DNA from 3 places in the Lactobacillus sp. ESL0263 genome. Region 1 is predicted to be linked to each of the others. Evidence: riboswitches for the same ligand, from Rfam matches in the RefSeq annotation. Region 1 holds a riboswitch; each other region holds the start of a gene.
The links. A riboswitch is a leader RNA that binds a small molecule or an ion and turns the genes downstream of it on or off. The one in region 1 is predicted to bind thiamine pyrophosphate.
Positions count from the first base shown of each region.

Region 2: another riboswitch for thiamine pyrophosphate. It lies ahead of thiM (hydroxyethylthiazole kinase); the one in region 1 lies ahead of F5ESL0263_RS00595 (ATP-binding cassette domain-containing protein).
Region 3: another riboswitch for thiamine pyrophosphate. It lies ahead of F5ESL0263_RS02040 (ECF transporter S component); the one in region 1 lies ahead of F5ESL0263_RS00595 (ATP-binding cassette domain-containing protein).

Region 1 covers NZ_REHL01000002.1:28,016-32,599, reverse strand. Annotated here, with positions in the region: gene htpX (zinc metalloprotease HtpX) at 1-704, shown strand, start outside; gene F5ESL0263_RS00600 (AraC family transcriptional regulator) at 757-1,695, opposite strand; TPP riboswitch at 1,861-1,952, shown strand; gene F5ESL0263_RS00595 (ATP-binding cassette domain-containing protein) at 2,000-3,355, shown strand; gene F5ESL0263_RS00590 (energy-coupling factor transporter transmembrane protein EcfT) at 3,364-4,017, shown strand; gene F5ESL0263_RS00585 (glycoside hydrolase family 32 protein) at 4,563-4,584, opposite strand, start outside.
Region 2 covers NZ_REHL01000006.1:373,459-378,042, forward strand. Annotated here, with positions in the region: gene glpK (glycerol kinase GlpK) at 1-50, opposite strand, end outside; gene thiD (bifunctional hydroxymethylpyrimidine kinase/phosphomethylpyrimidine kinase) at 198-1,010, shown strand; gene F5ESL0263_RS08075 (type 1 glutamine amidotransferase) at 1,079-1,747, shown strand; gene tenA (thiaminase II) at 1,829-2,491, opposite strand; TPP riboswitch at 2,619-2,718, shown strand; gene thiM (hydroxyethylthiazole kinase) at 2,801-3,589, shown strand; gene thiD (bifunctional hydroxymethylpyrimidine kinase/phosphomethylpyrimidine kinase) at 3,601-4,404, shown strand; gene thiE (thiamine phosphate synthase) at 4,416-4,584, shown strand, end outside.
Region 3 covers NZ_REHL01000004.1:14,916-19,499, forward strand. Annotated here, with positions in the region: gene hpt (hypoxanthine phosphoribosyltransferase) at 1-35, opposite strand, end outside; gene F5ESL0263_RS02035 (M42 family metallopeptidase) at 279-1,361, shown strand; TPP riboswitch at 1,422-1,512, shown strand; gene F5ESL0263_RS02040 (ECF transporter S component) at 1,559-2,137, shown strand; gene F5ESL0263_RS02045 (tyrosine-protein phosphatase) at 2,267-3,013, shown strand; gene F5ESL0263_RS02050 (cupin domain-containing protein) at 3,056-3,544, shown strand; gene udk (uridine kinase) at 3,577-4,218, opposite strand; gene F5ESL0263_RS02060 (hypothetical protein) at 4,510-4,584, shown strand, end outside.

The DNA of each region.
Region 1 (4,584 bases):
TAGTAATGAGCTTGAATCATGCCCAAGAAGTTCATGAAGCCGACAATCCCGAGTTATGGCATGTTGTTCAAGACATGGCTCTTGTTGGTAAAGTTCCGATGCCGCGTGTTTTCATCATTAATGATGCTAGTCCAAATGCCTTTGCAACAGGGCGGGACCCTGAGCATTCAGCGGTGGCAGTTACACAAGGACTCCTCGACATGATGAATCGTGAAGAACTCGAAGGCGTTTTAGGACACGAAATCTCTCACATTAGAAACTATGATATTTTAGTTTCAACCATTGCCGCTGTTTTAGTAGGTGTTATTTCATATTTATCTGGTATTGCCAGCCGCTATATCTGGTGGATTGATGATGATCGTGATAGTGACAATGATAGTAACAACGCTATTGTAATGGTTTTTAAAATTGTTGCGATTGTCTTTGTTCTTATTTTGGGACCACTTTGTGCTAGTCTTGCGCAAATGGCATTATCGCGTAATCGCGAATACTTAGCAGATGCTTCCTCAGTCGAATTAACACGTAATCCGCAAGGATTAATATCTGCTTTGGAAAAAATTGATGGTTCCGATCCAATGAAACAAGCAGATCCAAGTAGCGCGGGAATGTACATCGAAAACCCACTTCATAAAAGGGGTACTACACATTTATTTGATAGTCATCCACCTACAAAGGACCGAATTGAGCGGTTAGAAAAAATGTAATTTTAGTTATTAAAAAATGCATCCCTTAATAGGGGTGCATTTTTTGCTCATTTTATTTCAGATTAATATTGGCCTGTCTAAACAGTTCAGCCCGCATTTGAACAGGCGTTTCATGATAGTACTCACCAAACTTTTTATAAAAGAATGATTTTCCATTGTAGCCTACCCTAGTAATAATTTCCTTGACTGAAATGTCGGGACGGGCAAGTAAATTGCGCGCTTCTTGCATTCGTCTCTCGTCAACGTGTTCGACAAAACTTTTACCAGTCTTCTGCTTAACCAAGGTCGAAAAATAATTCGGATTCAAGCCAAAATGCTTGGCCGCTTCATTCAAAGTAACATCGGCAAAGTTCTCATCAATGTATTGTTCCAAGGCTGTTTGTGCAAATTTAGGTGCAGCAGTCGGCGCCTTTTCAAAGTCCTTGTTTCTAAGTGCTGCTACAAATAAGATACTAAGCTCGGCAAGCACCATGTTTTCAACAAAAAGATCCTGATTAAGATATTCATCGATAATTTTTTTCATTATTTGTGCAGAGCGCGACATTGCTGAATAGTTTAGATTTAATAGTCTGTTTGTTGTCATTAGCTTACTGATGTGATCAATTACAGCTTTTTCTTGCTCACTAAAATGCTGTTTCTTTTTTAGAGTAAATTGTTCGGACAGCCTTTGACTAAGTTCTATTTTAACTAGCAAATCTTTTTTGCCCTGCCTTTCCACCTCATATTCACTCTTTTTTTGCAAAAGAATAATATTACCAGCAGAAATCGTGAACGCCTGACCGTTAATTTTGGTTTTTGTAGTCCCAACAGCTTCATAAAGAATCGTTAGTCCTGTTGTTTGATAACGATGAACACCGCCGTTATGATTTTCAAGGTTAATTGTAAACAAGTCAAAGTCATTACTGCCTGGACTCAATCTTATTTCATTGGAATCAGAAGTAGTTGCATCAATTACACTTGTTAAATACTGTTCCTGTTTTACCGTTGCCATAGTTATCACCCGCCTATTAGTATCTTTTTTTCATAATTTTATTATATCGTAATTTTTAGCCCTAAGTCGGACTTGAAATATCATTTTTAACAAAAACCCGTATGCCTTTTTTACTTCTTGATGCAATCTAGACAAGTACTAGGTTCTTTTTGTATAATAATCATGAATATACTAAAGGGGTGCCGTTAGGCTGAGAACATACCCATTGAACCTGCTTTGGACAATGCCAGCGAAGGGAAACTAATTATTTTGCGCCGTTGAACATCATTGTTCAATGGCTTTTTATTTATCTTGGTAAGAAAAATTGATCAGAACAAACCAGCTCTCATTTTCATATGACGAGCAACAGAAAATACTTAATAACATTACACTCGAAATTCCAACCGGCAAATTTTCACTACTTATTGGGCCTACTGGCTGTGGTAAGTCCACTTTATTAAAAATTTTAGCCGGACTTTATCCTAAATATGCTGGTAAAGTTAGCGGAACAGTTGAACTAGATGGATTACGTTCCGCGATGATGTTTCAAAATGCCGGTGAGCAGTTCACTATGGCAACACCACGAGAAGAAATAATTTTCGCTCTCGAAAATTTACAACTAAGTCGTGATCAATATCTAGAGCGGCTCAACGATGCAACAAAATTTACGCAAATTGAACAGTTACTGGATCAGAAAATCACGACACTATCGGGTGGTGAGCAACAACGAGTTGCACTAGCTGTCTTAGTCGCAATGGATGTTGATTTGTTTTTACTTGATGAGCCGTTTGCTAGCTGCGATCCTGAAGCACGTCAATTTTTAATTACTAAATTGGCGCATTTAAGGGATAAAGGAAAAACGATTATTTTAACTGACCATGTTTTGACCGGCTATGAAAACATTTGTGACTACTTGTTTCAATTTAAACGTGATAATGTCACGCTGCTAGATGAAGCAAGTAAAAATGAGTTATTACATGATAGTCAACAGAAACACACTTATACTTTTGCCCTTCCTGAAAATGAAACACCATGTTTTGTTTTAACTAATGCTCAAGTTGAACAAAATCGTATTCTGTTAAAGCAAGACCATCTAAACATCATTGCTGGCAAAACAACACTAATTACCGGTGCCAACGGTGTTGGCAAGACTTCATTATTTAATGTTCTGACTAAAATGCTTCCATACAGAGGAAGTGTTACCTACGACAAGCGTGAGATCCGTAACCAGACGACAAGAAAATACTTACTAGAGGTTGGGCAAATTTTTCAAACCGCAACCGACCAATTTATTGCCGTTTCGGTTGAAGACGAAATCAAGCTCAGTCTGAAGCAAGCAAAAGATAGCTACTTTACAGAAGAAAAAATAGCCGAAATGTTGGATTATCTAGACTTAAGTCAAACCAAAGATCAAGTTGTCTATTCTCTTTCAGGCGGTCAACAAAAGAAGTTGCAGATTTTATTAATGTTAATTTCCGGCCAAAAAGTGTTACTGATTGATGAGCCATTGAGTGGCTTAGATCATGAATCGGCACAAAAAGTCATGAACTTATTGCATGAGAGTCAGAAACAGCGTCACCAAACGTTGCTTATTATCAGTCATGAATTAACTAATCTTGCCGACTGGTGTGACTACCATTTAGTTTTTAGTAATCATTATTTAACATACAGTAATAAGTGAGGTAAAAGATGAATCCTAGTTTCAAATTTCTTTTAGCACTGATCATTTCAATTGAGTTATCGCTTAAAACTAGTTTAACAACTAACTTATTGGTAATTGTTTTTGCCGTTGTCTATTTACTTACGCAAAAAATCAAATTTAAAAGTCTATTATTTACCCTGCTTACGCCATTAATTGCGGCATTCACCATTTTTGCGACTCTTTACTGGTTTGCCCCGCAGCCTAACCTCGAAAATGCACTCAGTCTATCTAGCCGTATTTATGTCTACACACTAACAATCTGTTGCGTATCGATCAAAACAACTGCTGAAGAATTAGCCCGCTCACTCGAACAGAATTTTCATTTACCAAGTAAGTTTGCTTATGGCGTCTTAGCCGCATTAAATATCATTCCCCAAATGAAGCGAGCAGTTAAGCAAATTCGCATTGCTGGAATGATGCGCGGAGTTTACCTCAGTTTTTGGTCACCTGTTTTATACTTCAAAGCCATCTTGGTAGCGCTGAATTCAGCTGAAAATCTGGCGCAAGGAATGGAATCTCATGGCTACGTCGAAGGGGCGAAACGCTCGGTGATTGTTGCAGTGCCACTTAAAGCCAGTGATTGGCTATGGAGTGGTGTCATCTTAATATTAGTCAACCTTGCACTGTTTACCTTAAAGTAACAAAAATAGTTCCATTCATTGTGGGGGTATGCTCTGATTCCCCTCATAGTGTAGGTTTCGCTCTATTTCCCCTCATAATGTGGATTTTGCTCTACTTCCCCTCATGGTGTGGGTTTTGCTCTACTTCCCCTCATGGTGTGGGTTTCGCTCTATTTCCCCTCATGGTATGGGTTTTGCTCTATTTCCCCTCATAATGTGGGTTTTGCTCTACTTCCCCTCATGGTATGGGTTTTGCTCTATTTCCCTTCATGGTGTGGGTTTTGCTCTACTTCCCCTCATGGTGTGGGTTTTGCTCTATTTCCCTTCATGGTGTGGGTTTTGCTCTACTTCCCCTCATGGTATGGGTTTCGCTCTACTTCCCCTCATGGTGTGGGTTTTGCTCTACTTCCCTTCATAGTGTGGGTTTTGCTCTACTTCCCCTCATGGTATGGGTTTTGCTCTACTTCCCCTCATGGTGTGGGTATTACTTTTATCCTCTCATAGTATAGTTACGGCCTTGATTCCCTAATTAAAAGATTACAATTTTTAGACCAATAAGCTTAATACTATTTGCTTAAATTATACGCA
Region 2 (4,584 bases), on a different contig from region 1:
CTAGTTGATGTTGTACCTTCATCAATTGCCATAATGTATTCTTTTAACATATTGTGTTGTGTTTCCTTCCTAGAAGAAAGCGATTTACTACAATTCTACTATTTGCCGCTTTTTTTACAAGAAATAATTATAACATTACACCTGTTTTACGTTATACTTGGGACATAAAGTTTTGATTAAAAAGAGGATACATAATAATGAAAAAAGAAATTATTGCTCTAACCATTGCGGGAAACGATAGCGACGGTAGCGCAGGCATGACTGCCGATCTCCACTCGTTTTACGCACGTGGAGTGTACGGAATGGGATTACTAACTGCAGCAGTTGCTGGGAACACTACTGGTATTTTTGCACAAGAAGTTATGCCCATTCCATTTATCCAAAAGCAATTTGAGGTCTTAAATGACGACTTCAAAATTGATGCATTAAAGACTGGTATGCTAGCCAACAAAGAAGTTATTGGCTGTGTTGCTGAAAATTTGCGTAAATATGACATGGGTAGAATTGTTCTTGATCCCGTTATTATGACCAAACATGGTGACACCCTCTTAGATGATGATGCTTATCAGGCCTTCTTAGACAACCTGATGCCACTAGCTGACATCATTACGCCTAATTTTTATGAACAGAAAAAGTTAACCGGACTTGAATTAGCTACGCCAGATGAAGTACGTCAAGGTGCTAAGAAACTGCAAGCAATGGGTGCTAAGAATGTCTTAATGAAGGGCCGCCATGACGATACTAGTCAGTCTAAGGTAACTGACGTGTTACTAGCTGAAGATGGTAAGTTCTACGAATTCACCAAGCCTTTCATCAATACTGAAAGAATTAACGGTACAGGAGATACTCTATCCGCCGTTATTGCCGCCGAATTAGCTAAAGGCAATTCTATTCTTGATAGTGTCAAGATTGCCAAGGAATTTACTTATGAAGCAATCGCCCACCCAATTGAAGTCGGCTCAAAATATGGTCCAATTAATCATTTCGCAGCACAAGAAGATACGAAGTAATTATCTTTTGCCCCTCCTGCTCCTTTAAGATATACTTTAACGAGATAGTAATAGTTGGAGTGGTTTTTATGGCAAACAAAACAATTAAAATTGCATATTTATACGAAGATTTGATGAATACCTACGGTGATTCTGGGGATGTCAAAATCATTCGCTACTTGTTAAAAAAGCAGGGCTATTCAACTCAAATTGATAACGTCTCTTTAGGTGATGAATTTAATGCCTTTGACTACGACTTCGTCTTTTTTGGTGGTGGTCAGGACTTTGAGCAAACTGTCATTGCTAAGGACTTGCCAAGACACAAGGAAACTTTAACTAAATACATCAATGACGGTAAACCGATGCTAGGTGTTTGTGGTGGCTATCAGCTTGTTGGCACCTATTACAAAACTAACTCTGGTGTCACAATTAAGGGCCTAGACATTTTACCGTTTCATACCGTTTTTAAAGCAGATAAGCGAATGATTGGCGATACCCGCTATATGAGTGAATGGGGCGAAGTTAGAGCCTTTGAAAATCACTCCGGTCAGACTTATTTTGACGATTCAGATAAGTTACATCCCTTGGGTGAAATGATTGAAGGTTACGGCAATAATCCTCAAGATCACGTTGAGGGACTACGCTACCGCAATTTCATCGGAACCTATTCACATGGTCCGCTCTTAAAAAATCTCAATGTTGCTAATGCCATTGTCAAAATGATTTTATCTTGGCACGATGAACGAGTTAGCGCATAAATATAATGAAAACAAATAGCTCCGAATTATTTTCGGAGCTATTTTTGCTTATTAAAAAATCATACAACTGATAAGTATCAATTACTTCCATTCTTCCTGATTATATGCCATTTGCCAAAATTTTAGTTCATAATAGCTGCTTCTTAAAAATGCATCCTTCATTTTAGCAAGTTCTTTTTTGGGGACATTGGTTGCGAGCTGGTTAATCAATGCTAATAGTTTTTTTACATTAACTGCATACCAGTCACCGTCGTATGTATCAATCCATTCTTGATAATACTTCACTGGGGATCCTACTTTGGCCATTTTATGACCAATTTCTTGATAAAGCCAATAACATGGTGCAATTGCACACAAAGCTCCAGCTAAGCCATCTCTTTGTAATGTTAGGTAGAGATGATTAACGTACGCATATGCTGTTGGCGCAACTATTGTAGTATCAACTTCATCATCTGTAATGTTAAGTTCTTTGAAAAACTGCTTGCGCACCTCTACTTCGGATTCTTGAAGATCCTCTGCGCTTGCCAGCACAAAGTTTTTAATATTTAAATCTGTAGTTTGCTCTGCAATTAATTGATGAATTTTGGCAAACTCAGATAAATAGTATCGATCCTGGAGCAAATAAAAGCGAAATTTAGCAAGTGGTAATTCCCCACTTTGCAATTCGATGATGAATGGCTGTTTTTCACTTTTAATCCACAAGTCACTAACTAATTGATGCAGTTGATCCGTAAACTCAACCATCTTTGTTCTCCCTAATAAATAATAATATAGTGTTTAAATTTCTCTTAGTTTACCTTAGTATTTTTTTATCAGCAAATTCAGATAAATACTTATTGTCTTGGTTTTTAAAAGCAGGTATAATTGGAAGCGATAACACGAGGGGTGCCTTTGGCTGAGATAAAATTTATATTTTGAACCCTTTGAACCTGTAAGCTAATTCTTGCGTAGGAACGTGTCAAATAGGCTTTTTAATTGCTTTGACACTCCTAAAATCGTGTCAAAGCTTTTTTCATAGCTTTAAAACGAGGCAAGCATTTTTAGGAGACATAAATGAAACTTGACCTTTTAACTAAATTACGTGAAACCAACCCTGTTGTACTTAACGCTGCAAATTTTGTCACCGTTCAGGATGTGGCTAATGGATTAAATGCGCTTGGTGCATCACCAATTATGAGTAAAGAAATCGCTGAAGCTGATGAGATGGTCCAAATGGCCTCAAGTCTGGCTATTAATTTAGGAACCTTGACTAAATTGCAGATTGAACAAATAAGCAGATTAATGCAGCTAGCTGTTCGTTACCAAAAACCTATCGTATTAGACCCAGTTGCCGTAGGGGCCGTCAAATATCGCCTAGATACAGCTAATAATCTATTAGCTAATTTCCCTGTCAGTATTATTCGCGGAAATGTTGGTGAAATTGCAGCTTTGGGCGGCTTTGATTGGAACGCCAAAGGAATTGATGCAGGTACCGGAGATGAAAACGTTGATCAAATCGCCCAAGAAACTGCTAAAAAATTTCACTGTGTAGTTATTGCAAGTGGTGCGACAGACACCATTAGTGATGGGCAAAAAACAGCTCACATCTATAATGGCACGCCACTATTTCAGGCACATGTAGGATCGGGTGATATGCTGTCCAGTATCGTTGCCGCTTTTGCAGCAATTTGTCCCGATTCATTTGAAGCTGCTCAAACAGCAACTCTTGTTTTTTCAGCAACAGGTGAATTATTAGCACAAGAACATCCTGAGGTTGGTCCTGGTACCTTCAGTATGTATCTCATGGATTATCTAGCTAAAATAAGCATTTCTCAAATTGAAAATGTCGCTAAGTTTGATTAGGAGGCTTCTTAATGACAGAAGAAATTAATTCTTTCCCACAAGTTTTAACTATTGCAGGTACCGATTCAGGTGGTGGTGCTGGAATCATGGCCGATCTTAAAACATTTCAAATGCAAAATGTATTTGGTACTGCTGTAGTTGTGGCAGTGACTGCTCAAAACACACTTGGTGTACAAGACTCATTTTTAATGCCACTAGATATGATTGATGCACAATTCAGCTCTTTAGCTTCTGATTTTAAAATTAGAGCTTGTAAAACTGGTATGCTCGGTGATGCTGCACATGTTCATCAAGTAGCACTTAACCTACAAAAATATGATTTTGGACCTATTACGGTCGATCCTGTAATGGTGGCTAAAGGTGGGGCACCCCTTCTAAGTGAAGATGCGGTTGAAACCGTTAAGAGTGAGCTTCTGCCACTAGCTAATTTAATTACTCCCAATTTACCAGAAGCAGAAGTTCTAACCGGAATTCATGCTAAAAATGAGGAAGACTATCCTAAGCTGGCAAAAATTTTACGTGATTTAGGGGTTAAAAATGTTTTAATTAAAGGTGGCCATTCCAATAGCAAAATAGTTCGCGACTATCTTCTGCTTGAAGATAATAGTGATTGTTGGCTCAGCGGTGAACGTACTTATACCAAACGTACACATGGCACTGGGGATACTCTCGCTGCCGCTATCACTGCACAGCTAGCGCTTGGTCACTCGCTACTTGAAGCTGTGCAACTTGCTAAAAAATATGTTACTAAAACAATTGAGCAGACTATTCAAGTTGGTCATGGTCATGGCCCTCTTAACCACTGGGCAAAATGAGTGAGGTAAAAATGAAAAAATTTGATTCCAAATTTCTACAGGCATATTTTATTTGTGGTACTCAAGATTTACAACAAAATCAAACATTGCCAGGTCTTCTCGAGCAAGCTCTAGAAGCTGGAATTACTGCATATCAATTTCGCGAAAAAGGCGTAAATTCAATTTCAGACAAATCAGCAC
Region 3 (4,584 bases), on a different contig from region 1:
TCAATAATATTATCAATATTGTCGTTTTTTGGCATTTATCTACCCTTCACTTAAATAAACTCAAAATTACTTGATAAAATCGATTATATCATTTTTCATATAAAAAAGTACCGTAAATTAGACTTTTTCACAGTTTATTGCCTATTTTACGTACAAAAAGTTAAATTAAATGAAAAATAGTAAGATTATTATAAATGCTTTTTAATTTAATGGTTATGGGCTAACAGTTTTTGCTACAATGGAAGAAGTAATTAGATCAAGCGAAAGGTATTAAAAGTATGAAAAAAGATCAAGAAATCAAAATGCTTAAGGCTTTTTCAGATGCCAATTCAACTTCTGGCTTTGAAGAAGAGTTTGTAAAATTATTTACTGAAACTGTTAAAGACATTGCCGATGTTAAAGTGGATGGAATGTTGAACGTATATGCTTCAAAAAAGGAGAATCAACCAGATCGTCCAGTTATTCAGCTTGATGCACACTCAGATTCCGTTGGCTTTATTACTCAGGCTGTTCGACCAAACGGAATGATTAAGTTTGTTCCACTTGGTGGTTGGGTAAAATATAATATTCCAGCTTTACGGGTTAAAATTTTAAATCGTGCTGGTGAATATGTCCCTGGTGTTGTTGCAACTAAGCCACCTCACTTTATGACTGAAGAAGAACGTAATAATGTTCCAGATGTTGCAGACATGTCGATTGACGTTGGTTCAAGTTCACGTGAAGAAACGATTAATGATTATCAAATTGATACTGGCTGCCCAATCTTTGTCGATGTAAAATGCGAATACAATGAAAAAACTGGTCTTTTCTTTGGTAAAGATTTTGACGATCGTTTTGGTGCTGCTGCAATGGCTGACGTACTTGATAATTTAAATGGTGAGAAAGTTGACTTTAACGTAGTTGCTGCCCTATCTAGTCAAGAAGAGGTTGGTTTAAGAGGAGCATATGTTACTGCTAAGGCTGTTAAGCCTGACTTGGCAATCGTTCTTGAATCATGTCCCGCTGATGACACCTTTACTCCAGAATGGTTATCTCAAACTGGATTAAAGCGTGGACCAATGCTTCGTGATATGGATACATCGTTTTTGCCTAATCCTAAATTCCAACAATATGCCTGTGATATAGCTGATAAAAACAATATTCCTTACACTCGTTCAGTTCGTACTGGTGGTGGACAAGATGGTGCAGCAATTTACTACGAAAATGGTGCACCAACAATTGTTATTGGAATTCCTGTACGTTATGAGCACTCACCATACTGCTTTAGTGCATATCAGGACTTCAAGGCATCAGTTGATTTAACTGTTGCTATTATCCGTGATTTAACCAAAGAGAAATTAACTAGTTTTAGTCAATTTTAAATTCAAGGTTGATTACTAATCTCTTAAGTCAAACATACTTGGCTATGTTATAATAGAAAAGAAAGTCACTAGGGGTGCTAATTTAGCTGAGAAATACCCTCTGAACCTGAACGGGATAATACCTGCGCTAGGGAAGTGTTGAAATAGATTTTTCATGTACTCCTAATGACTGTTGAAGTTTGTTAGGAGTATTTTTTATGTTTACAAGATCTTCAAAGTGGAATGTTAAATCGATCATTCTACTTGCATTAATTGGAATTATTTTAGGGGTAATTTACACCTATGGGTTTAACTGGGCGTTTAACCTGGTAAAAATGATGTTATTGCCAACAGGCTACGCACCAGTGACTGATGCAGTCTTTTCTGGTCTCTGGTTACTTGCAGGACCACTTGCAATGTACTTTGTACCTACAGCAGGCTCTGGTGTTGTTGGTGAAACTTTGGCTGCAATTGTGGAAATGGTGATTGGTGGTCAATGGGGCGCTACAACGGTCCTTTCTGGACTAATTCAAGGCGCTACTAATGAAATTGGCTTTTTCCCTAAAAAAGAAAGATATCAAAAGTTTTCTTGGCAAAGTGTTTTAACGGGTGCCTTTTTTGCAGGGCTAGGTAGTTTTATACCAACGTACTTTTTATATGGCTGGAGTAAATTCAGTGTTAAACTGCAAATTATTATGTTTGTGACAATGATGCTATCAGCGCTGCTTTTTGATGGGGTATTGGTTAAACTAATTACCAACTTATTTGATAGAGCACTAAAGCCTAAGATTGACTAAATAAGGTAAACGCTAATGATAATTAGCGTTTTTTTTAATGCTACAAAAGCCATGGACTAAATTGTGAAGAGAAATTATAATTAATGTTTATATGAGTAAGTAGAGTGCAAAGATACTATAAGGAGAATTATGTCAGAGAATATCACAAATTGGCGTTCATTGGGTGGCTATGTTGGTGCCGAAGGTAAAAAGGTTAAAGAGGGGATGCTTTTTCGTTGCGGTCAGTTATTTGATTTAACTGACGAGCAAAAAGATTTGGTTCAAAATCATTATCAACTTAAGAGACTTGTTGATTTACGTGGTGATGATGAACGAAAAGAATATCCAGACTATGTTTGGCCAGATCTAGATTATGTGATTTTAGATGTTTTAAAAGATTCAGGTACAAATCAGGCAAGTGTAGATGAAATTGTTTCGGCTAACAGTCATGTGGAATCTGACATGCTTAAAACATATGAAGAGTTAGCCTTATCAAATTCTGCACGTGAAGGTTATCACCACTTTTTAATGGATTTAATTAACGATCCTGTACCAGTTGCATTCCATTGTTTTGCTGGAAAAGACAGGACTGGTGTTGCAGCAGCATTAATCTTGAAGAGTTTGGATGTTAGCGAAGACCAAATTTTTGAAGATTACTTGAAAACAATTGAGGCTCGTAAAAAAGCAAACCAAGAAATTTTGGATTACTTAAAAGACAAAATGGATCCTAAAAATATCAAAGATGTTGCGATTGCCTTAACAGTTGAACGTCAGTACTTGGAGCGTTACTTTGAAACAGTTAAAAAGAACTATGGTGACTTTGACCGATACTTTGTGGAAGGCCTCGACTTGCCAGCTGATTTTAAGGAGCAGATGCAAAAGATTTACTTAGTTTAGTTTTTTGCCTGTAATAAATAGTATTTGAAGAAAAGAGAAAAAATGAATCGCGAAGATTATATCAAGAATTTAAAGCTGGAACCCCACCAAGAGGGTGGCTGGTTTCGTCAAATTTATACTAGTGATGAGCAGTTTTACGCTGAAGATAGTAAAGGCGATCGCTATTACTACACTTCAATTTATTTCTTACTAGATGATACCAGTTGTTCTCATTTTCACCGTTTAAATCACGATGAACTGTGGTATTACCATGATGGGGAACCAATCACCATCCACTGTATTTCACCAGAAGGAGAGTATCAAGCTGTTAGACTAGGTAAGGATGTTACCAAGGGTGAAGTGATGCAATTTAAAGTACCTAAAGAAACGATTTTTGCTTCTGAAGTAACTAAACCTGACAGTTTTTGCTTAGTAAGTTGTGTTGTTTCACCGGGTTTTGATTATCATGACTTTGAAATGCTTAAGAAAAAAGACTTACTAACGCAATATCCAAAATATGCCGAAGTAATTGAACGTCTAGCAATTGACTAAATAAAAGACCAAGTTCGAATGAACTTGGTCTTTTATTTAGTGTTTTGACTTAAGACTGAATGGACCTTCGTAGTCAACATATCAATTGCAACGTCGTTTTCGCCACCTTCAGGGATGATAATATCCGCATAGCGTTTCGTTGGTTCAATAAATTGGTGGTACATCGGCTTAACAGTATCAAGGTATTGTTCAATTACTGAATCAATTGAACGCCCCCGTTCCTTAATATCGCGCTCTAAACGCCTAATAAAACGAATGTCGTCGTCAGTATCAACATATACTTTAATATCCATTAAGTCGCGGATTTCCTTGCTAGCCAGTACAAGAATGCCTTCCAAAATGATAATGTCTACCGGCTCCGTATGAATTGTTTTCTTGCTTCTTGTATGTTCCTTAAAATCATAAACAGGCATCTCAATTGGTTGATGTTTTAATAAGCAACCGATTTGCTCTTCTAGAAGTGGAACGTCAAAGGCATCGGGATGATCATAATTAATGTTCTGTCTGATATCCATTGGGATGCCTGTGTTGTCTTTGTAGTAGGAATCTTGCGTCATAATCAAGACATGTTCATTTTCTTGCATTTGATCAACAATTTTATGGGCAATTGTTGTTTTTCCACTACCAGAACCACCAGTAATTCCAATCACAACAGGTTTTTCAAGTTTAGACATAGAGCTACTCCTTTTTTATCAATAAACATTTTACTTTACTTTTCCTTGAATTACCAATACTTAAGGGAAAAATAAGGACCTTGTACTCATTTTTAAAATTTATTTTCACTCAACAGGCTTAAAAAGTAATTAAAGCTAGAGAAACTTGATAAAGTGAAATTATCGGTTTTTTGTGTTCAGGAAGAATAAAATAGTATTTGGTAGAAAATATGAATAATGGTAAACTTCAACCTAATAAAAGATTCAGTATTTTTATTGCGCAGCAGGAGAAGTAATGTGGAGGGCCTCTAAATGAAAATAATTGATTTAAAGAAGTATTTAACACCATTTGAATTTCAAGTAGTTGATAAAGATATTAGGGTAAAA